3 regions of the Vreelandella sp. 162(4c) genome follow, and region 2 is predicted to be linked to each of the others. Evidence: riboswitches for the same ligand, from Rfam matches in the RefSeq annotation. Region 2 holds a riboswitch; each other region holds the start of a gene.
The links. Region 2 has a riboswitch for thiamine pyrophosphate ahead of AC4EYZ_RS19690 (sodium:solute symporter family transporter). Riboswitches for the same ligand answer to the same signal wherever they lie in the genome.

Region 1 (7,089 bases), 2.4 Mb from region 2:
ATTCGGTGTCGTTGGTGGTGGCCGTGCTCAGGTTAATGTCTGCTTTGGTCAAAATGCGTTGCAGCGTTTCGCGGAAGGCATCTTCATCCTGCAGTTGCATGCGTAAAACAGGCAAGACACCCAACCCATAGAGGGCGGCCTGAGGGTTCATTTTCAGGCCTAGCGCATGGACATCGTCCAGTGTTTCAACATCGACCAGTTCTTCACTCATGGCGATCAATACCGTCATCAACGAATGCATCACTTCATCGTCTATCTCGGGCAGTGTCTCGCGTAGCTCATCCAGACTAGACTCAATGCTAGCCTTGGGTTGCATGCGTTGATAACGATCAAAAGCATCTTGTTCAGGCATTGCTTCACGTGTTGCCATGAAGTAGGGAGAGTCAGCCGGAATATATTTCAGCATGAGAGCTGCATTATTTTTCGGCGCTTCCTCCTGTGTGCCTGCGGCTGTTGGTTCGTTATCATCGCTGCAGCCGGTTAATAAGCCTGCGCTGAGCAGAGCCGCGGTTACCGCCAAGGAAAGTTTGGTTTTCATCTGGAATCGGTTCTTTGAATGGTGTTGGTTTTAAATAGAACGCCGTAACAGAGCGCTGCGCAAATGAGAATCATACACGAGCAATGTATAATTAATCTACTTGAGCGATAAATACTTTTAGAGAAAATTCAGTAAATGGTTATTTGTACTTAGAAGCCTGATCGCGGCAACAGTTGAGGTCGTTGAACGGGAACTCTATAAGGAATTGCAAAGCCAGAAAAACATGCAGTGTCTGACCCGTTGCAAGTAGATATGTAAAGTGGCCCTTGAGTTTTTCTAAGACTCAAGGGCCACATATAGTTGCGACGCTGTTCAGTAAGTCGCTATTTTAAACTTCCTGATACAGCTCACTGCCTTTGTTGCGGAACTTCTCTGCCTGCTCTTCCATGCCTTTCATCACCGCTTCCTGATCGCCGTTTAGGCCATGTTCGTTGGCGTAATCGCGCACCTCCTGGCTGATCTTCATGGAGCAGAACTTTGGTCCGCACATGGAGCAGAAGTGCGCCACCTTGGCGGAGTCTTTGGGCAGGGTTTCGTCGTGGTACTCCCGAGCAGTATCCGGGTCTAGCCCCAGGTTGAACTGGTCTTCCCAGCGGAACTCGAAGCGCGCCTTAGAGAGTGCATTATCCCGCCGCTGTGCTGCAGGGTGGCCCTTGGCGAGATCCGCCGCGTGGGCAGCAATCTTGTAGGTAATGATGCCGGTTTTGACGTCGTCTTTATTGGGCAGGCCCAGGTGCTCTTTGGGGGTGACGTAGCAGAGCATGGCGCAGCCAAACCAGCCGATCATCGCCGCCCCAATGCCCGAGGTAATGTGGTCGTAGCCGGGGGCTATATCGGTTACCAGCGGGCCTAAGGTATAGAAGGGCGCTTCGTCGCAGTATTCCAACTGCTTATCCATGTTCTCTTTCACCAGGTGCATGGGCACGTGGCCGGGGCCTTCGATCATCACCTGCACATCGTGCTTCCAGGCAATATGGGTCAGCTCGCCCAAGGTTTTTAGCTCCGCCATCTGTGCTTCGTCATTGGCATCGGCCACTGAGCCAGGACGCAGGCCATCACCGAGGGAGAACGCCACATCGTACTGCTTGCAGATCTCGCAGATCTCCTCGAAGTGGGTGTACAAGAAGCTCTCCTGGTGATGGTACAAACACCATTTGGCCATGATCGAGCCGCCGCGGCTGACAATGCCGGTGACCCGCTTGGCGGTGAGCGGTACATAGCGCAGCAGTACGCCCGCGTGAATGGTGAAGTAGTCCACGCCCTGTTCGGCCTGCTCGATCAGCGTATCGCGGAAGACTTCCCAGGTGAGGTCTTCGGCCACGCCTTTGACCTTTTCCAGCGCCTGATAGATAGGCACTGTGCCAATCGGCACCGGAGAGTTGCGCAAAATCCACTCGCGGGTTTCGTGGATGTTCTGCCCAGTGGAGAGATCCATAATGGTGTCCGCGCCCCAGCGGATGCCCCAGGTCATCTTATCCACCTCCTCTTCGATAGAAGAAGTCACCGCTGAGTTACCCAGATTACCGTTAATTTTGACCAGGAAATTACGGCCAATAATCATCGGCTCGCTTTCTGGGTGGTTGATGTTATTGGGAATAATCGCCCGCCCTCTGGCGACTTCATCACGCACAAACTCAGGGGTGATTTCTTCCGGCAGGCTGGCGCCAAAGCTCTGGCCTTTGTGCTGATGGCCCAGAATGCGCTCTACTTCAGCGGTACCTAGCGCTTGACGGCGCTGGTTTTCGCGCAAGGCGATAAACTCCATTTCCGGGGTGATAATGCCCTGGCGGGCGTAGTGCAGCTGGGTCACGTTCTTGCCCGGTTTTGCTCGGCGTGGTGTGCGGGTTAGATCAAAGCGCAGCTGGGCAAGCGTCGGGTCGTTGGCGCGGCGGTTGCCGTAATCAGACGTGGGGCCTGATAGAAATTCGGTATCGTCACGCTCTTCAATCCAGGCTCGGCGTAGTTCCGGCAGACCGCGGCGCAGGTCATTGTTAGCATCCGGATCGCTATAGGGGCCTGAAGTGTCGTACACCAGCAGTGGCGGGTTCTCTTCATCAATGCCGGTGGTTTTGGTCGGCGACAGTGAAATTTCCCGGAACGGCACACGGATATCCGGGCGCGAACCTTCGATATATACCTTACGTGAGCCGGGCAGCGGCGCAATGGCGGCGGCATCGACCTGGGCGGTTTCGGCTAAAAAGTGGCTGGTTTTGCTTGTTACGGTCTTAGTCATTACGGTTGTTTCCTTGTGTTGTTTTGCTGAATTAGTGGGTGAGGTCTTGGTCTATCAGCTCTAGGCCCATCTGCCAGAAGTCGATTTCCAGGCGGGTGGCGTCGCGGAAGATCTTGCTCAGTTCGGCAAAGCGGGCGGGGGTAATGTCGGCAAGGCGGATATTCAGCCATTCAAGCTCCGCCTGCATGGCGGCCTGAAACTCCTCGCCTTCGTACATGGCTATCCAGGCGTCGTAAGGGTTTTGCGCGCCGCGCAGGGTGGAAGGCTGGGCGTTTAGCCAGTTGGCGATTTCGCCGTAGCCCACCAGGCAGGGGGCCAACGCCACGTGCAAATCCAGCAGGTCGCCGCGGTTGCCGGTATCTAACACATAGCGGGTGTAGGCAAGCGTCGCTCTGGCTTCGGGAAGCTCCTCCAGTTCTTGCTCGGAAATCCCCCACTCCTGACAAAAGCCCACGTGCAGGCCCAGCTCCACATCCACAATGGCTTTCAAGCCTTCATGGGCTTGGCGAAGATCGGCGAGGGTGGGGCTTTTGTAGGCAGCCAGCGCATAGGCGCGGGCGAAGTGAATCAAAAACAGGTAGTCCTGCTTTAAATAGTGGCGAAACGACGCCCCGGGCAGCGTGGCGGTGCCTAGCTGGCGCACAAAATCGTGCTCAATATAGGCGCGCCAATCTTTCTGGCAAGCGGTAGTGAGATCAGTAAAGCGGTAGCCCATGACTCCTCCGGTGGTAATGATCCGGAGGGCGGGCGAAAAAGATCGAGGGAGTGGCGCAGAAGGGCGGCGTGCGATCGTGAGAGAGCAGCCGTGGCCATCGCTTGATCCCTACGCCGGTACCCTCGCTGCGAACTTGTGTAAGTAGCAGCGCATTAGCCGGATCAGGTTCTGCGGGATCAGCGCTCGGCAGCATTAATTGCTACGCCCTGCGCCATCTCAGCCGGATTTCACCGGCACCCCGTCAAGCTGTTCGTTGGTGGAGTGTAGGAGGCGGGTGAGGGAGATGCAAGGGTGTATGACATGGAAAGTTATCGGGAAACAATTTATTAGCATCATTACAGCGATGAGAGTTTAGGTGCTGTAATGGCGTTTCATGGCATCGGTACGTGAATTATTATACAGTTGAGTAACAAGTGGCTGTTTTACAGCCACTGCTATTTCGAATGTGAACCGTAGGAAGTTGCATGACCAACACGAACTCGATTTTAGGCGTCTATCTCAGTGATTCGCTCGACCTTGATGCCATTTATGGTAACGCCTTGCGCGATGAAGCGAGTGATGTCGTCCTGCGCCATCCCCATGAGATCGATAACCCCGAAGATGTGCGTTTTGCGATCTGCTGGTTGCCCAATGACAAGGCTTTCGAGAGCTATCCTAATCTTGAGCTGGCGATGTCTATCGGTGCCGGTGTTGATGCCCTGCTGGCGCATCCTGGCCTGAGCGATGAAGTACATATCGCCCGGGTGCGGGATCCACATCAGGCCGACTTGATGGCGGGTTTTGCCGCGCATGAGGTGCTCCATCGTGAGCGTGAGTTCACCACCCTGGAGCAAAATGCTGCCAAGGCGCATTGGGCGCCATTGACGATGCGCGCGCCAGCATCAAGAAAGGTGGCGGTGCTGGGACACGGCACCATGGGGCGCGCCGTGGTGAAAGCGGTGGCCGCGCTTGGCTTTTCTGTACACGTAGCCTGCCGCAGCGAGCCACAAGCGCCGGTTGAAGGCGTGACCTATCTGACAGGTGACGGGGCTGTCATGGCGGCAGCGGATGGCGCCGATTATCTGATCAATGTGCTGCCACTGACGGCTACCACTGAAAACGTGCTTAACAAGGCGCTGTTCGCGAAGCTCGCCAAAGACGCTTGGTTGGTGCAGATCGGTCGGGGTGAGCACTTGGTCGAGGACGATCTTCTCCTAGCGCTCGAACACGGCCATTTGGGTGGGGCGAGCCTGGATGTGTTCCGTGCAGAGCCGCTGCCTGCGGATCATCCCTTCTGGCAGCATGAGTGCCTGCGCATCACACCACACATTGCCAGTGATTCGTTGCCAGAGGTGGTCGCAGGGCAGGTTGTCGACACCGCCCGCGCCCTTCGCGATGGGCAGCCGCTTGCCATGGGCGTTGATCGGGCGCGCGGTTACTGACGTAAACGCTAACCACGTTGCATGACAATCACTTTGCTGCAAAGGAACACCTGATGAGTCTCGATAAGTCTCAACGCACCACGACGAGCAACGCCGAACAAGAAACCCGCATCGCGCTGGCAGCCTGCTATCGTCTGGCCGCCCACTATCGCATGACGGATCTGATCTACACTCATATTACCGCGCGGGTGCCTGGTGAGAAGGGACGTTTCCTGATCAACCCTTACGGTTGGCGTTGGGAGGAGATTACGGCTTCTTCGCTGGTGAAGATTGACGTTGATGGCCATAAGATTGATAACAGCCCAGAACAAGTGAATCCGGCTGGTTTCACCATCCATTCCGCGATTCATACTGCTAGCCACCATGCGGCCTGGGTGATGCATACCCACACGCGCGCTGGCGTGGCGGTGTCGTCGCTGGAGTCGGGCCTTGAAACACGGCTTAACCAGATTGCGCTGCAGTTTCACGAACGGGTGTCTTACCACGATTATGAAGGCATTGCCCTGGATCTGGCTGAGCGTGAGCGAATAGTGGCAAGCCTTGGCGACAACCCGGCGCTGGTGTTGCGTAACCATGGCCTGCTGACGACCGGTGCGTCGGCTGCAGAGATGTTCAACAATATGTTTTATCTTGAGCGTGCCTGTGAGCTACAGGTGGCGGCGCAGTCTACTGGCCAGCCCTTACGGCTGGTGCCAGAAGAGGTGGCGCGGCACGTGGCGCGCCAATACGACCAGACTATTCATGAAGACGGCGATCTTGAACTCGAATGGGCCGCGCACCTGCGCACGCTTGAGGCGCTGGATCCAAGCTACAAAGACTAAATTGGCGCGGTTGCCAGCACGGCAAGCAAGCCAGTATCAGAACTATACGAATATCTACACAAGCAAAAGGGGGCCACTGGACGGCCCCTTTTTGGTTGTGCCACGTCCTGAATTAGCGTTGATAAACGTGATGCTCGCACAGGCCCGTGACCATTAGTGTTGTGGTACGCGGTTTTCCAGCCAGCGCAGCCCAACGATCAAGACGCCGCTCAGGCAGAGGTAGACGGCGACCAGGAAGAGTAACGGTTCGTAAGTCAGGTAAGTGGTCTGGCGTACCTGGGTGATGACGGCATACAAGTCCATCACGGTGATGGTGGCAACCAGCGGTGTGGATTTCAGTTGCAGGATGATCTCGCCCGTCAGCGTTGGTAGAGCACGATGAACAGCACGCGGAAACCAGACACGGCTAAAAACCTTGCGACGCGACATGCCGAAAGCCTTGGCGGCTTCCAGCTCGCCATGCGGTACACCGGCAAAGGCACCGCGCATAACCTCACCCTGATAGGCGGCAAATGACACCGTGAGGGCAATGAAACCATAGGGCCAGGCCTGGCGCAGGTAGTCCCAGGCCCAGGAGTCGCGAATTTCCGGGAACTGGCCGAACAGCGCTCCTAGCCCGAAATAGAACAGCCATAGCTGCAGTAGCAGTGGCGTGCCACGGATGACGGTGCAGAAGCCGGTGGCTAGCCATCGCAGCGGCCACGCTCCTTTGACTTGCGCAAGCCCTAAAGGCAAAGCAATCAGAAAGCCCACCACCACGCTGGATACCAGCATGATCAAAGTCATCTGCAGGCCTTCCCAGAGCTTGGGCAAGTAGCGGGGTAGCCAGCTCCAGTCCATCAGTTGAATCGCGGCCACCAGACCGACGATGAATATCAAAAGCAGGATAATACGGTGAGGCTCAAGTAGGCCCGGCAGTTTGGTTAACATGGGCGTTCGCGACGGTCGGGTAAGCGACGCCAGAGTTTGAGGGTCAGACACAGGCATTCCTTGAGTTCAGCGTGTAGAGACAAGACCACGCCGTGCGTAGCGTTCGAAGCGGCGCAAGGCCACGTTTGATATCAGCGTTAGCGCCAGATACAGCACGCCCGCGGCCAGAAAGAACATAATGTAATGCTGCGTAGCGCCAGCGGCCTGCCGGGTGACCAGTGTGAGCTCGCTGAAGCCGATGACGGCAAGCAGGGCGGTGTCTTTAGTGGCAATCATCCACAGGTTGGCCATGCCGGGCAGGGCATGTGGTGTCATTGCTGGCAGCGTGACCCGACGCAGCACCTGGGCGGGCGACATGCCAAAGGCGTGGGCCGCCTCGGTCTGCCCGCGGGGGACGGCGAGAATGGCCCCGCGAAAGACTTCGGTCGCAT
Region 2 (7,089 bases):
GTAATCCGGGGTTAGATTAATATCACGGCGTTCATCGGCGTAAATATTAAAATCCAGCAAACCTCGCTGACCAATGCGCCCGGCGTCAACGCCCTCTCCCACCGCCACTATGCGGCCTGCGACGTCAGCGCCTTGAATACGCGGGAAAGTTAAGGTTGGCGTACCACCCATGGCAAAGGAGGTAACATCGCCTTTGTCCTTGGTAGGGTACAGCCCTTCACGCGCCTTGCGATCCGTGTTGTTCTTCGCCGTGGCGGTCACCTGCACCAGCACTTCGCCCGCCTTGGGCTGCGGCGTGGCGACACCCTGATGGTATTCCAGCTTTTCTATACCGCCATGTCCAACCAAGAGCATAGCAGCCATTGTGGTGGGCACCGTGTGTGTCGTCTCGGCCATGGAGTGACTCCTAGGTTGGGCTAACGTCAAACTGCTAAAAACAGATTAGCTAAAAACAGGAACGCCAATCAGCACTGTGTGCAAGTAAAAGGCAAACACCACATACGCTACCAAGCCGACGAGTATGGTAGCAATGGTGGCCATTTTATTAGTGCTAACGGGCGCTGGTGGCGTAAGACGACCACGCTTTTTGGCGGTTTTGAACGCCAGGATAGCCCAGATAAGAAAGGCAGCAAAAAAGATAATATCACCCAAGCGACCGTTGGCCAGCAGGTGAGCAAAAGCCCAGACTTTCACCGCCAGCATCATCGGATGGCCAAGTTTGGCCTTAATCGCGTTATGCGGAATGTATGCCGCCACCAGCATAATAAAGGCCGGCACCATCAGCAGCGCCACCGCATGGCGCATTCCCATTGGCGGGTACCAGATATAGATGGGATCAAGGCGCATCTGGCCAAAACCGTATATAGCAATGGCCAAGCCAACGATGGATACCGCCGAATAGGCGACTTTCCAAGTGGTTTCGCCATGTTTCGCAATCTGCTGCTGACGCCAGTTTTCAGCAAAGATACGTACAGAGTGGCTGCCTAAAAAAATCAGCAGCCCGATAATCATAATCGTCATGGAACAACTCCCAGTGAAAACGCTAGTCGACGGCTTTATGCCTTATAGTCTTGGTCGCTGGAGAGGATGCCACACTCAGCCACCGACCACCTATGCATGGGTCAACTTTTTGTTTCCTGGAGTCGTTCTATGGGGAGACTAAACCCCGTCCTTAAAACCTGTCCTTAAAACCAATGCTTGCGCTTAAATAGCCAAATCATGACACCCGCAATACCCAACATGGCTCCCCAGACAAAAAAGTAGCCATACTGATAACGCAGCTCGGGCATATTTTCGAAGTTCATACCGTAAATCCCGGCAATAAACGTGAGCGGCACAAAAATCGCGGTAATCACCGTGAGCACCCGCATGGTGATATTTAGCTGGTGGGAGGAAATAGAGATATAGCCATCGATTAGGTCACCGCAAATGTCGTAGTACATTTGGGTCAATGTGTAGAGGCGTTCGAAGCGATCCGCTACATCGTTGATGGCGTGCAGGGTTTCGCTCTCTTCCCGCGGTAAATGCTCATAGTCATAAGCGGTGAGTTCTTGGGTAATCCCCTGGTGGTAGCTAAAGATGCGGCGCATTTTAACCAGCCGGGAACGGTAAGTGATGATCTTGCGCATTAGCACATCATTACCATTTTCCAGCAGTTCGTCTTCCAGATCGCTTAACGCCGTTTCGAACTCAAGCAGGCTATCGATATAAAAGCCCGCAGAAATATACATCACCCGCAGCGCGACATGTTCCGGCGAATGGGCCAGCAGGGCTTTACCGTGCTCGTTGAATAGCCGTTCTATGGAGAGCGCTTGGCCGGGATGGAGGGTGACCAGAAATCGCTCCCCCACAAAGAAACAGACCTGTTGAGGCAGATAGTTTAGTTCGGCATCAAAGGAGGAGATGCCACGATAAATAATCAAGGTGTGATTATCAAACTCTTCAATTTTTGGCGGATGGCGCTCTTTGTGGGCATCTTGAATCGCCATGGGGTGAAACTCAAACGCCTCTAAAATCGCCCGCTCGCTTTGTTGGGACTCGCCCTGCATATCGATCCAGATATGGCTGCCAGGCGTCGTCTGCCAGACAGCCAACAGGCTTTCATCCCCCTCGTGGGTCTCACCTTCAGGGGTAGTCAGAAGAGTTCGAATCATGGATGTCCTTGCGAATAGCTAGCGTTAAGTAGGCTAACAACACACTCACCAGCGTTGAGGCGATTAACGCCCCGACGAATGGCCCCAAGGTAGGGACACTGCCCGGAAAACTGGCGGCCACCATCCCGGCGACCAAGCTTCCTTGGCTTAACCACCCTGGGAGAATGGCACCCAGCAGCCCCGCGATGCCACCTACAATGGCGGCCAGTGGCGTCATTCGTTGCCACAGGCCCAACAGCACAGGTACCACAATGGCAGCACACAGCAGGTCGGCAATCAAAAACAGACGCAGTACTGACAACCCCTGCAAGGCAATTAATACCACCGGTACCATTACTACCACTGTCACCCAGCGGGCAGCCACCAGTGATACGCCCTGCTGCTCGCTGCGCGCGACCACCAACGAGGCAATACCATTTTGCAGCGTATCAACGCTGGAGGCCACCAAGGTCACCGCTAATACCAAGGCGGGTAGCGTCAGCCAAACAGGAGCATCACTTAACAGGGCAAAAAATGGCATCGGCGGCTCGCCTAATGGCACACCACTCATCGCGGCCAATACACCTAGACCACCAATCACCATGATGACGACTACCGTCATTGCGCCACCTAACCATGCCCCGCGCCCCAGGCTTTGATCGTCTTGAGCGGCCCACACGCGCTGCCAATAGCCTTGATGGAAGAGATTGGCCGCGGTAACCGCGATCACTAGCGTTAACGCTACGCTGAGCGCACTGGTGATGGGAATGGCAGGAAGCGCAGCCTCGTTGGGAATAGTGGGAAGCCGCCATAGGGCCATGCCACCGACCACACACAGCAGTACCAGTAACAACCACGCCTGCCAACGGTCAGTGGCAAGGCTGGCCCGTAGACCACCTGCCGCAGTATAGATGAGCGTGGTAAGCGCCACGCCAATAATCACCAGTGCGGGGGGCACATCGGAAAGCAGCGCGGTAATGGCGCCAATAGCGGTTAGCTCGGCAGCTAAAAAGCACGCCATATAGGCGATTGATACCAGCGTTACCCAGCGCCTTACACCAGGGCCATAGCACGCTTCGGCAAACTCGGCGATGCTGCGCCCCTCGGGCAGCGCCCGGCGAATCTTCGGCCCATACAGCCCCAAGACGATAAACGGCAGCGCAGAGCCTAATGCATAGCCTGCCAGGGCCAGCGGGCCAACAAAGGCGCCGATTTCAGGAGGAGCAAAGAGAATCCATGCGCCCATGCCGGAGGCAAGGAAGGAGAGCCCCAGGGTAGATGCCGTTTGCGAGTTACGGGCGGTGACATAGTCATCAAGTGGGCCATTCACCCAGCGAGCCCGGAGGCCTAAGTAAGCAAAGCAGCACAGCGCCGCACCAAGCACGGCTAACGTTAGGTAAAGCATGTCGCACTTCCTCCGCCGGTACGAACCGGATCAGGTTCCAGGGTCTGCGTAGCCGCATCTCAGCCCTTTTATGCAGGGCTCCCCTGGCGACAGTGAATGTAGGTGTTTTGCTAAGCGCTTTTTCTAAGTACGTTTTTGGGTACTTTTCGAAGCGCTGTCTCAAGAACTATTCTCAATCAAAATCATAGCTTAGTAAAGTTAAGGTGCGCTGGTCGCCTCTTAGCGAGGCACTCGCCCCATCAGGTAGAACTCCTCATTGGGTGGCGTACCTGCCAGGGTAACCAACCGATTCGACAAGCCAAAAAACGCCGCGATCGCGCCTATATCCCAGCAATCCTCTTGGCTAAAGCCTACTTCCAGCAGGCGGGCAAGCCATTCATCAGTCATTTCACCCACATCGATGGCACAGTGCATGGCGAAATCGAGCATCACCCGGTGGCGCTCGCTAATCGGCGCCACCCGATGGTTGATCGCCACTTGGTCAGCGAGTAGCGGGTCTTTACTGTAAATGCGCACCAGTGCCCCGTGAGCAACCACACAATATAGGCAGCGATTACGTGCGCTGGTAGCCACTACAATCATCTCTTTTTCGGCTTTGGTGAGGGTATCTGATTCGCGCTCCATCAACGCATCGTGATAGGCAAAAAAAGCACGAAATTCAGCAGGGCGATGGGCCAACATCAGAAAGACATTGGGCACAAAACCCGCTTTACCCTGAACGGTCAAAATGGTATTGCGAATATCGTCAGGCAGGTCATCCAATGTTTCAGGCACGTTAAAACGACTTAATGATGAAGACATGCTCACCTCTTTCTTGTTAAGTTTAGCCATCTCATAAAAACGGCTTAGCGGTTGTGTAACAAAAAGCTGAATTAAGAGGCTTTTATTCAGCCGCCCTACTCGCCATACTGAAGATTCGTTCTGTGACAAAAAAACATGCGCTACTCTTAATAAACAGTTCGTTCAAAGGGACACTGTCATGAGCCATAACGAAGCCAAGGAACATACCCCCGGTCGTCTAAACGAGCTGTTTACTGACCCTTACCGAGCATTTGAAAATGATACCGATGAGCGTCAGCTGCACATTCGTATAATGCTGCATATGCTGCTTGCCCGCCCAATGACACGGGGTCAAATGACACTTCGCGTCATTCATGGCTGGGAAAATGGCGGCTGTGAGCCCGAAGACCTCCAGCATGTCGACTATACTCTTGATGGCGTTCCTGACTTTAAGCGCGCTGTACAAGATTTTGAACACGCTTCTAAGCACAACACGCCGTTACCTGCCGACAACAGCGCCATTCTTGCCGCCCCGCTTGCCAATGCAATTGCAGACGCCGAAGCCGAAGGGCAAGACCTTACCAACGATATTCGCGAGACCCCTGCGCGCTGGCCAGCCTTTGAGGGTGGTTTGGCACTATATACGCTGTTTAAAATGTACCATCGGCTGATTTATGGCGAAGATGACACCTACCGCTGCACGCAGTGTGTAACTCCGCTGGGAATGCGCGAAATACATGAGTTTCACCTTGAAGAGGGTGAGTTTGCTCTGCTCGTCCCCCCCGCTGAACACTTTATGGGTAAGGAGTCGCTGTTAGTATTGCATGAAAGCCAGCTCGGCCCCATTGAACAGCTGCTTGAAGAGAGCCTTCCGCTGTTTGACAACTTTTAAGCCAGCCACCTGGCTTGATCTGCCAAGCGGTTAACCGACCTCGTTAGCAACTGGCCCCGCTTAAGCGGAGCCAGTTAGCGCCACTTTTTTAACCCAGCGAAATCGTGCTATTAATACCGCTGGAAACATTCTCGGGTTCAAACCAACGTGCCGTTACGGTTTTTGTTTGTGTCCAGAATGCAATCGCCTGCTTACCATTGGGCCCTAAATCGCCCAGCTTTGAAGCCCTTGACCCGGTGAAACTAAAGTAAGCGACCGGTACGGGGATTGGCACGTTAATACCAATTTGTCCAACATCGATATCGGTTTCAAACCGGCGCGCTACCCAGCCTGAGTTAGTAAAGATGGAGGTACCGTTGCCGTTGGGATTGGCATTGATAAAGGCAATCGCCTCATCCAGGGTTTCAACACTGACCACACACAGCACGGGGCCAAAAATCTCTTCGCGATAAATGGTCATATCGGCGGTTACATCGGCAAACAAGGTCGGCCCCACGAAGTTACCGTTGGGGTAACCCTCTACCTGAACCTTGCGACCATCAACCATCAGTTTGGCGCCCTCTTTCTCCCCTGCATCGATTAAACGTAGTACACGATCACGGGCAGCAGGTGACACCAGCGGGCCCAAGTCCGCATCAAGCTGAGTGCCTGGGCCTACTTTCATTGCTCGCGCCGCATCTACTATATCGCTTAGCCACTCGCGTGCCTCGCCGACAAGCACCACTACCGAGTTCGCCATGCAGCGTTGGCCCGCAGCGCCAAAAGCTGAGCCCAGCAGGTTGTTGATCGCTTGACTACGGTTAGCATCAGGCATAACCACACAGTGATTCTTGGCGCCCATCATCGCCTGCATGCGCTTGCCCGCCGCTGCTGCACGGTTATACAGCAGCGACCCCACATGGGTAGAGCCGATGAACGAGAGCGCTTTGATATCCTGATGATCGGCAATTTGATTGGCCACGTCCGGGCCACCGTGCACTACGTTGAGCACGCCCGCTGGGATACCCGCTTCATGGGCTAGCTCCACTAAGCGCATGGTGGAGCTGGGATCCTGTTCGGAGGGCTTAAGCACAAAGGTATTTCCGGTGGCAATCGCCAGCGGGAACATAAAGCAGGGCAACATAATCGGGAAGTTAAAGGCGGTAATCCCAGCCCCCACCCCCAGCGGTTGGTGCATGGTGTAAACGTCTACCTCGTTGGCAGCGTTTTCAGCTAATTCACCCAACTGCAACGAAGTAATCGAACAAGCGTGCTCTACCACTTCCAGACCACGACCCACTTCGCCTTCCGCATCGGGCAGGGTTTTACCGTGCTCTTCAGTAATCAGTGCCGCGAGTTCAGCGGTATTGTCGCGAATCAGCGCTTGCAGCTTGAGCATAATGCGCATGCGCTTCCCCAGCGGCACTTTACGCCACTCCTTGAACGCTTCTTTGGCACTACTGATAGCGCGTTCTACTTCGTCAGCGGTACAGAACGGCACTCGAGCCACTACTTCTTGCGTCGCAGGGTTGACCACGTCGCGCCACTCCTGGCTCTGTGACTGGACGGGCTGGCCATCGATATACATGGGAATTTCGCGAACGGACATAGCGTTGCTCCTATTTATGGTTGTGGTTGTTATGGTTGCGAGTATTAAAAAAAGCTGTTTTTAAAACGCATCGCGGTAAGACAAGTACACAGGGTATAGCAGCAAGTTGACGTTAACGTCAACCAAGTATCTCATGAGTAAACAAAATCTACGCCAGAACGTCAATTAGCCTTTTCATTGTGGCACCGCGCTGGCTATGCTTCGGCTAATCAGTGTGCCGCAGGCTTGCGGATCGCCCACGGCGAAAGCTCGTGTTTAAACACAGGGAATTATCTATGCAGACCTTTCACTG
Region 3 (7,089 bases), 1.8 Mb from region 2:
GCGGGTATCCGGGTCTTCCACCTCATCGTACCGCTTGAGCGGCGCGATAAAATCGCACACCACTGGTTGAGTTCCCTGATGTAATAGCTGATAAAACGCGTGCTGGGCGTTGGGGCCCAACTGCCCCCAGAGCACAGGGCAGGTGGAGTAGTTAATCGGCTGGCCTTGACGGGTAACCGACTTGCCGTTGGACTCCATCTCAAGCTGTTCAAGATAGGCGGCGAAATACTCCAAGCGCCCATCGTAGGGCAGAATGGAGTGCGCGCGGATATCCAGGAAATTGACATTCCAGATGCCCGCTAACGCCAGCAGCACGGGCAGGTTCTCCGCCATTTCTGCCTCAGCAAAATGGCGATCCATGGCGTGCGCACCGGCTAAAAACTCGCGGAAATTCGCCATCCCCACCACCAGCGCAATCGGCAAGCCAATGGTGCCCCACAGCGAGTAGCGCCCGCCGACCCACTCCCAAAAGGTTAACTGGTGATCCTCCGCAATGCCCCACTCGGTCATTTTCTCAGGGCTCGCCGACACACCAATAAAGTGCTGACGCACCACCAACTCAGCGCTAATCGGCGTCGCACCATGCTGGGTCAAGCGGCTAAGTAACCACTCCCGTGCGGTGTTAGCGTTGGAAAGTGTATCAATGGTGGTGAACGACTTGGATGACAACACAAAGATAGTAGTTTCAGGATTCAACCGGCTCAGATAGTCCGCTAGCTGGGAGCCATCCATGGTGGAGGCAAAATGCACCTCAACCGGATGAATATCTTTGGGCCGAAAATCTGCCAACGCATGGGTAACCATTAACGGGCCCAGATCTGAACCGCCTACGCCCAGGTTAACCACATGCCGAATCGGCTTGCCGGTGGCACCACGCCACTGCCCTGCGTGCAGCCGACTGACCAAGCGCTCCATTTGAGCAAGGCTTTCGTGTACGGCAGCGACAATATCCTCACCCTCAACCTCCAGCGTCGCATCAGCGGGTAAACGCAGAGCCGTATGTAACGCCGGGCGGTTTTCGCTGACGTTCACTCGCTTACCGCTCAACAGCGCTTCAATAGCAGAGGGTACGCCCGCTTCACTAGCCAGCGTAAACAGATGTTCGAGGGTATCATCATCCCAGCGCTGCTTGGAAAGATCTAGCGTCAAGCCCGCCACCTGGCGAGTAAAGCTTTCCCAGCGGGAAGGCTCGGTGCCAAACAGCGTTTTCAAGTGGACATGCTGCAGCGTTTCAGCGTGATGCTTTAACGTCTGCCATGCCGGTAACGTATCGGGTGTAGCGCTTGATGCTGAGGCCATTTAGCTTCTCCAGTGGCGTCGATCCTTGCAGCGGGGTTCATTAAACAGGTTAATAACCTTAAACAGGGCTGTTCTATGTGAGTCTGTGCTAGACAGGCCTGTTCTAGTCAATTAAGGGCGCGTAAACTAGCACGCCTTTTCCATGATCCCGGCTTGCCCATGAGTGATGCATCTTACCGTGACGCTATCTTTTCGACACCCCTTGACCGAGTCGCGCGGTTCTCTTTCGACGAAAAGGTGGTCGCCTGCTTTCCTGACATGATCCGCCGATCGGTACCCGGCTACGGGCAAATTCTTGGCATGTTGAGCTTAATTGCCCAGCGCCACCTGCGCCATGGCGCCCATGTCTATGATCTAGGCTGTTCGCTGGGCGCTTCCGGCCTTGCGCTGGCAGGGGCGCTGGCGCCTGACGCCTTTCGCTATACGGGCGTTGACCTATCGCCCGCCATGGTCGCCCAGGCTCGGCAAACCTTTGCTGACGAGTGCCCAGCGTACGCTATGCAGGTCGAAGAAGCCGACATTCGTACCCTCGAGTATGCATCTTCGGGCATGATCATTCTCAATTTTACCCTACAGTTTCTACCCGCCGCCGACCGCGATGCACTACTGGCGCGGCTTTATGCAGCGCTGGAACCCGGCGGCGTGCTGATTCTCTCGGAGAAAACCGTCGACGCCGACGAGCGCGACAACGCCTGGCGGGTAGAACGCTACCACGATTTCAAGCGCGCCAATGGCTACAGTGATCTGGAAATCAGCCAGAAGCGCACCGCTCTTGAGAACGTACTGGTGCCGGATACCCTCGATGCACTTCATGGTCGTTTGAAACAAGCAGGTTTTCCACGTTCGATGACCTGGTTCCAGTACCTTAACTTTGCCTCGCTGATTGCGTTTAAGGAGGGTTAAAGGTGGCGCCACTACCCGACGATCATCGCGCAATTTATCAGGCGTTTTTAGATCAAGCTACGCTTGATGCCTCACTAACGCCCTGGTTAGCGAAGCTTCCCGAGCAGTTAGCTCACGGGCTTGACCGTAGCCGCCACGGCGATTTATCCGCCTGGGAAAAAGCCGTGGCCAAGCTTCCGGTGCTGCCCGCCGAGCGGCGCGTGGATTTAAACAGCGACACCGTCAGCGTTGATCTCGATCTTAGCGATAGCCAGCAGCGCCAATGCTTTAACCTGCTTAGAAAGCTTGCCCCATGGCGTAAAGGCCCTTTTCAGCTAGGCGGCATTTATATCGACACCGAGTGGCGCTCTGACTGGAAGTGGCAAAGAGTGGCTCCCCACTTGGCGCCGCTAAAATACCGTAAGGTACTCGACGTGGGGGGTGGCAGCGGTTACCACGCCTGGCGGATGGCTGGGGCAGGGGCTGCTTTCGTATTAGTAATTGACCCTTCGCCGCGCTTCTACTGGCAATTTCAGGCGGTACGCCACTTCGTCGGCGATACCGATGACGGCAGAACTCAGTTTTTACCAGTGGGTATAGAAGATGTGCCGGAGAACCTGGGCTTTTTCGATACGGTATTTTCCATGGGCGTGCTCTACCATCGCCCTGCCCCGTTGGAACATCTTCAGCAGCTAAAAGCCACGTTAGTTCCGGGCGGCGAGCTGGTGCTAGAAACCCTGGTAGTCGAAGGCGACGAGCAGACCGTATTTGTGCCCGGCGAACGTTACGCCGCCATGCCCAACGTCTACTTCCTGCCCTCTTCTCAAGCACTCTGCCACTGGCTGGAGCGCTGCGGCTTTACCAACGTGCGCGTGGTCGATGAAGCCGTTACCACGTTAGACGAGCAGCGCTCGACGGAGTGGATGACCTACCAATCGTTGGCTGATTTTCTCGACCCCAACGACCGCACCCGCACCATTGAAGGCTACCCTGCACCGCGGCGGGCGGTGATTTTGGCGAATAAGCCGGGCCAAGTTAGCCGTTAGCCGTTAGCCGTTAGCCGTTAGCCGTTAGCCGTTAGCCGTTAGCCGTTAGCCGTTAGCCGTTAGCCGTTAGCCGTTAGCCGTTAGCCAAGTGTGCGAAGAAGGTGTCAAAACCGCCCCGGCGTCCGCCAAGCCGCATTGAATTGCCCCCCCCAAATATTGACTTATACTAAAACTCATAGTAACAGTAACTTTTCCGAGGGGTGCCTGTTATTCAGGCTGAGATGGAGTTATCCAAACCCTTTGAACCTGATCCGGCTGATACCGGCGTAGGAACGGACATAAACCATATATGAATCTGTTTTGACACCTACGCCTGTATTATCCGAATCTCAATGCAGGAGTGTATCGTGTCGCAAGGTAACTCAACGCCCGCTAACGCATCTACGCTCAGTAGTACCTCCCCTTTTAACACGTCTGATAAAAACCGCCTGAACTCCGTACTTGCCAAGCCACGCTTGGCAGCAATCGCCGTAACTCTGCGTAATAATGAAGTTCTCCTCGTCCAACGCAGTAAAGAACCTCAACGGGGCACTTGGGGCTTCCCCGGAGGATCAGTGGAACCGGGAGAAAGCCTACATTGTGCAGCAAAGCGCGAATTAATGGAGGAAACCGGTATCACAGCATTGGTAGGACCGTTAATTGATGTAGTAGAAGTAATCGGATATGACCCAGAGGGAAGTCACCACCACTTCGCCTTGGTTGCCCTTTTATGTCACTACGTTGATGGCGAGCTACGGCCTGGTGATGATGCTGCGGACTGCCGCTGGGCGAAAGTTATAAACGGAGAACTCAACTTCAATGAAGCCTTAGCTGATCACGTCGCAGATACTGTCGTGAAAGCCTTTAATTTGCACAGTTTGGCCATCAAAGAAAAATCAAACGCGATTCACGGCTCCAATTCAGCTTTTTAAACTACTCGCCATCATTCGTATCAGCAAAATACGCCTCTTTGCCCACCGAAAGAGATGAATATAATGATGCACAAACATTATACGAATTTCACCAGCCTCTACAGAGATACACTGCATAAAATTTGCTTTGAATATGAATATGTTAACTCACCTAGAGGAAATAAAGAGCGAGAACTCATTGGCTTCAATATCCGACTCGACAATCCTCCTGATCGTTTTTGTCTAAGCAAAATACGCAAACAAAATATTGTTTTTAATTATGCAGAAGCGTTATGGTATTTATCAGGTAAAAACGACTTAGCATTTATTTCCTGGTACGCCCCTTCAATGCAACGCTACAGCCCAGATGGTATAAGCTTACCTGGTACTGGTTACGGAGCTCGTCTTAAAAACTTTGGTGCAGACACGCTCGATCAAATCGAACGAGTGATTGATATCCTTAAAAATGACGATCCCGACAGTAAGCGCGCTGTCCTTCAAATATTTAGTGCGGAAGAAGATCTTTATCGACGCAATATCGACGTTTCATGTACCTTGGGTCTTCAGTTGCTACTCCGCGAAGAAAAGTTGAACATGGTCAGCTATATGCGTGCAAATGATGCCTACGTTGGCATGCTGAACGATATTTTCTCTTTTACTTTCTTGCAAGAGTATATTGCTGCCCGCATAGGCTGCAAAATCGGTCACTACACACATCAAGTTGGTTCTATTCACGTCTATGAAAGCACACATGAGCGTGCGCTTGAACTTTTGAATAGTAATGAAACTATACCCCAGCCAGGCACAGTACCTTTAATGCCAATTGGCACCTCCCCGACTACCATACGCAAACTATTGGAATATGAGTCAGAGATCCGTAGCGGCTTGTTGACGTTTAATGATATGGCTAATCTTAACCTAACGACGTATTGGCGAGATGTGCTGATGTTGTTCTGGATCTATCGCCAAATAAAGATAGGGAATGCGCTGCCTCAAAAGGCGTTAGAGATAATTAACCCCTACTATCAACCGTTTCTTATTAATCGCTGGGGATAGTACAAGCATTCATACATGAGCAAATATTAGGGGATTTATTTTTATGAATACTAATTGGACTGAACAAAATATCGCCGAGCTTTTTGACGCTTATGATGATTGGGTGGAGAATGCTTTTGGCTATCAACCACTCATCGCGGAGTTAACCTGCTCTTATGGCAAGGGAATTAGTGTATTGGACTACGGCTGTGGCAGCGGCAAAGTGTCCAGAAGATTAAGAGACGACGGATTCGACTATGTCACCGGTGTTGACATCTCTCCAACAATGATTGAAAAAGCAATATCCGCAGGCACTAACCGTCTTCGCTTTGAGCAAATCCATGGTCCAAATTTGCCATTTCCTGATAACAGTTTTGAAGCTGTCATTAGTTGTTTTCTGTTTATTAACATTCCCGAAAGACGTGAACTAGTACGCATCACTACGGAAGTAATGCGCGTACTTAAACCTGGCGGCTCCTATTACATCCTCGACACTCATCCTCAAACCACCGGAGTCGATTATCCGACCTACCGCAATGGAGAGCATGGTATTTCCTATCAAGACGGAGATAATCGCCCAGTCTACCTCACGATACCGGGAAGGCAGCAACCATTAGAGATTGTCGACAAACAATGGGGTTTATCCACATATCGAAATACATTCGCCGCAGCGGGGCTTTCACTAACCACAGAGCGTAATCTACCATTTGACAATTCGCAGTTGCCAGTTCATACGAGTGAATTCCGCACTCTACAGGACACAAAACCCTATATTCTACTGCGCGCCACAAAGCAATAAAGACAGACAATAGGTATTAACTAAGTGCCTATGCAAAAGTAAATCAGGTATAAATATCTAGTAAGCTACTGATTTTTTTATAACCTTTAATGCACGAAAAATTATGCATAGACACTTAGTGGCACTGAAAACACAGCTTCAATACACGCTCACCGCCGCAAAATCACCAGCCAGCGCCCCAGGTTCATAACACTGGCCAGCGAGGCGGCCACGTAGGTAAACGCGCAGGCGGTGAGTACGTGCCGGGCACCGGGCATATCGTAAGGCGGGACGTACTCTTTCAAGAGCGGCAGCGCCCGGTTAAAGCTGGCATCAAACTCAACTGGCAGGGTCACAAAATGCACCAGCGCCGCGGTGCCAAAGCTGATCACCGCCATGGCAATTACAATGGCTAAACCACCCGGCAGACGCGTCAATAAAAACAGAAAAGGTGCAGCCATCATCAGTACAGCGCCGAGTTTCTCAGCTTTTTGGGCAACGCCGACTAAGCGGCTACGCGCCAGTAGCGGCGCGTAACCCTGGTGATGCTGAATGGCGTGCCCTACTTCATGGGCAGCCACCGTGACGGCCGTTAGCGAACGCCCATCGTAGTTATCCGGTGAAAGACGTACGCAGCGGGTTTCTGGGTCATAATGGTCACCATACTCAGTGCGCTCAACGCTTGCGCCCTCAATCCCCAGTCGGCGCAGCAAATGATCGGCAAGCTCTGCACCCGTGCCCGGGTAATCGTCACGGCCGCGGGTATGGCGTTTAAGTACCCACTTGGCCCAAACATTGGGGAGCACAAATACTGCCAGCGCAAAAATGATCAGCACAACAACCATGGCAGCCCCTATCTACAAATAACCGTCGTTAAACACACTTCTTCGTAGCGTACTTTTACCATGGGGACTGACTTGGCAACAGCGTTATGCGGGATCGTTGCGGTGCTCCTCAACTTCGCGCTGTACTGCCGCTAAGCCGTGGGCAGAGATATCGCCCTGGGCGTGGGCGTGTTCGGCAATCAGCACGCTATCTGCGGCGAGCACTAAATCACATTGGGTGCCGGCCAACTCATCCCGCAACCGCTGGATCGCCTGCTCGCGCCTGGGGTTTTTATCCACTTGACGAATATAAATCGCTTTAATCCGATCTGGGT

Region 1: another riboswitch for thiamine pyrophosphate. It lies ahead of tenA (thiaminase II); the one in region 2 lies ahead of AC4EYZ_RS19690 (sodium:solute symporter family transporter).
Region 3: another riboswitch for thiamine pyrophosphate. It lies ahead of AC4EYZ_RS02620 (NUDIX hydrolase); the one in region 2 lies ahead of AC4EYZ_RS19690 (sodium:solute symporter family transporter).

Annotation. Positions count from the first base shown of each region.
Region 1 covers NZ_CM176981.1:1,229,435-1,236,523, reverse strand. Annotated here, with positions in the region: gene AC4EYZ_RS05630 (hypothetical protein) at 1-538, opposite strand, end outside; gene thiC (phosphomethylpyrimidine synthase ThiC) at 867-2,771, opposite strand; gene tenA (thiaminase II) at 2,803-3,486, opposite strand; TPP riboswitch at 3,575-3,737, opposite strand; gene AC4EYZ_RS05615 (NAD(P)-dependent oxidoreductase) at 3,951-4,907, shown strand; gene AC4EYZ_RS05610 (class II aldolase/adducin family protein) at 4,961-5,728, shown strand; gene AC4EYZ_RS05605 (ABC transporter permease) at 5,882-6,715, opposite strand; gene AC4EYZ_RS05600 (ABC transporter permease) at 6,725-7,089, opposite strand, start outside.
Region 2 covers NZ_CM176981.1:4,283,493-4,290,581, reverse strand. Annotated here, with positions in the region: gene AC4EYZ_RS19705 (alcohol dehydrogenase catalytic domain-containing protein) at 1-396, opposite strand, end outside; gene AC4EYZ_RS19700 (NnrU family protein) at 442-1,020, opposite strand; gene corA (magnesium/cobalt transporter CorA) at 1,185-2,153, opposite strand; gene AC4EYZ_RS19690 (sodium:solute symporter family transporter) at 2,125-3,537, opposite strand; TPP riboswitch at 3,527-3,632, opposite strand; gene AC4EYZ_RS19685 (peroxidase-related enzyme) at 3,757-4,338, opposite strand; gene AC4EYZ_RS19680 (hypothetical protein) at 4,517-5,209, shown strand; gene AC4EYZ_RS19675 (CoA-acylating methylmalonate-semialdehyde dehydrogenase) at 5,298-6,797, opposite strand; gene AC4EYZ_RS19670 (zinc-binding metallopeptidase family protein) at 7,073-7,089, shown strand, end outside.
Region 3 covers NZ_CM176981.1:570,086-577,174, forward strand. Annotated here, with positions in the region: gene pgi (glucose-6-phosphate isomerase) at 1-1,299, opposite strand, end outside; gene cmoA (carboxy-S-adenosyl-L-methionine synthase CmoA) at 1,459-2,202, shown strand; gene cmoB (tRNA 5-methoxyuridine(34)/uridine 5-oxyacetic acid(34) synthase CmoB) at 2,205-3,227, shown strand; TPP riboswitch at 3,414-3,517, shown strand; gene AC4EYZ_RS02620 (NUDIX hydrolase) at 3,575-4,138, shown strand; gene AC4EYZ_RS02625 (thymidylate synthase) at 4,202-5,173, shown strand; gene AC4EYZ_RS02630 (class I SAM-dependent methyltransferase) at 5,217-5,951, shown strand; gene AC4EYZ_RS02635 (zinc metallopeptidase) at 6,101-6,775, opposite strand; gene AC4EYZ_RS02640 (App1 family protein phosphatidate phosphatase) at 6,860-7,089, opposite strand, start outside.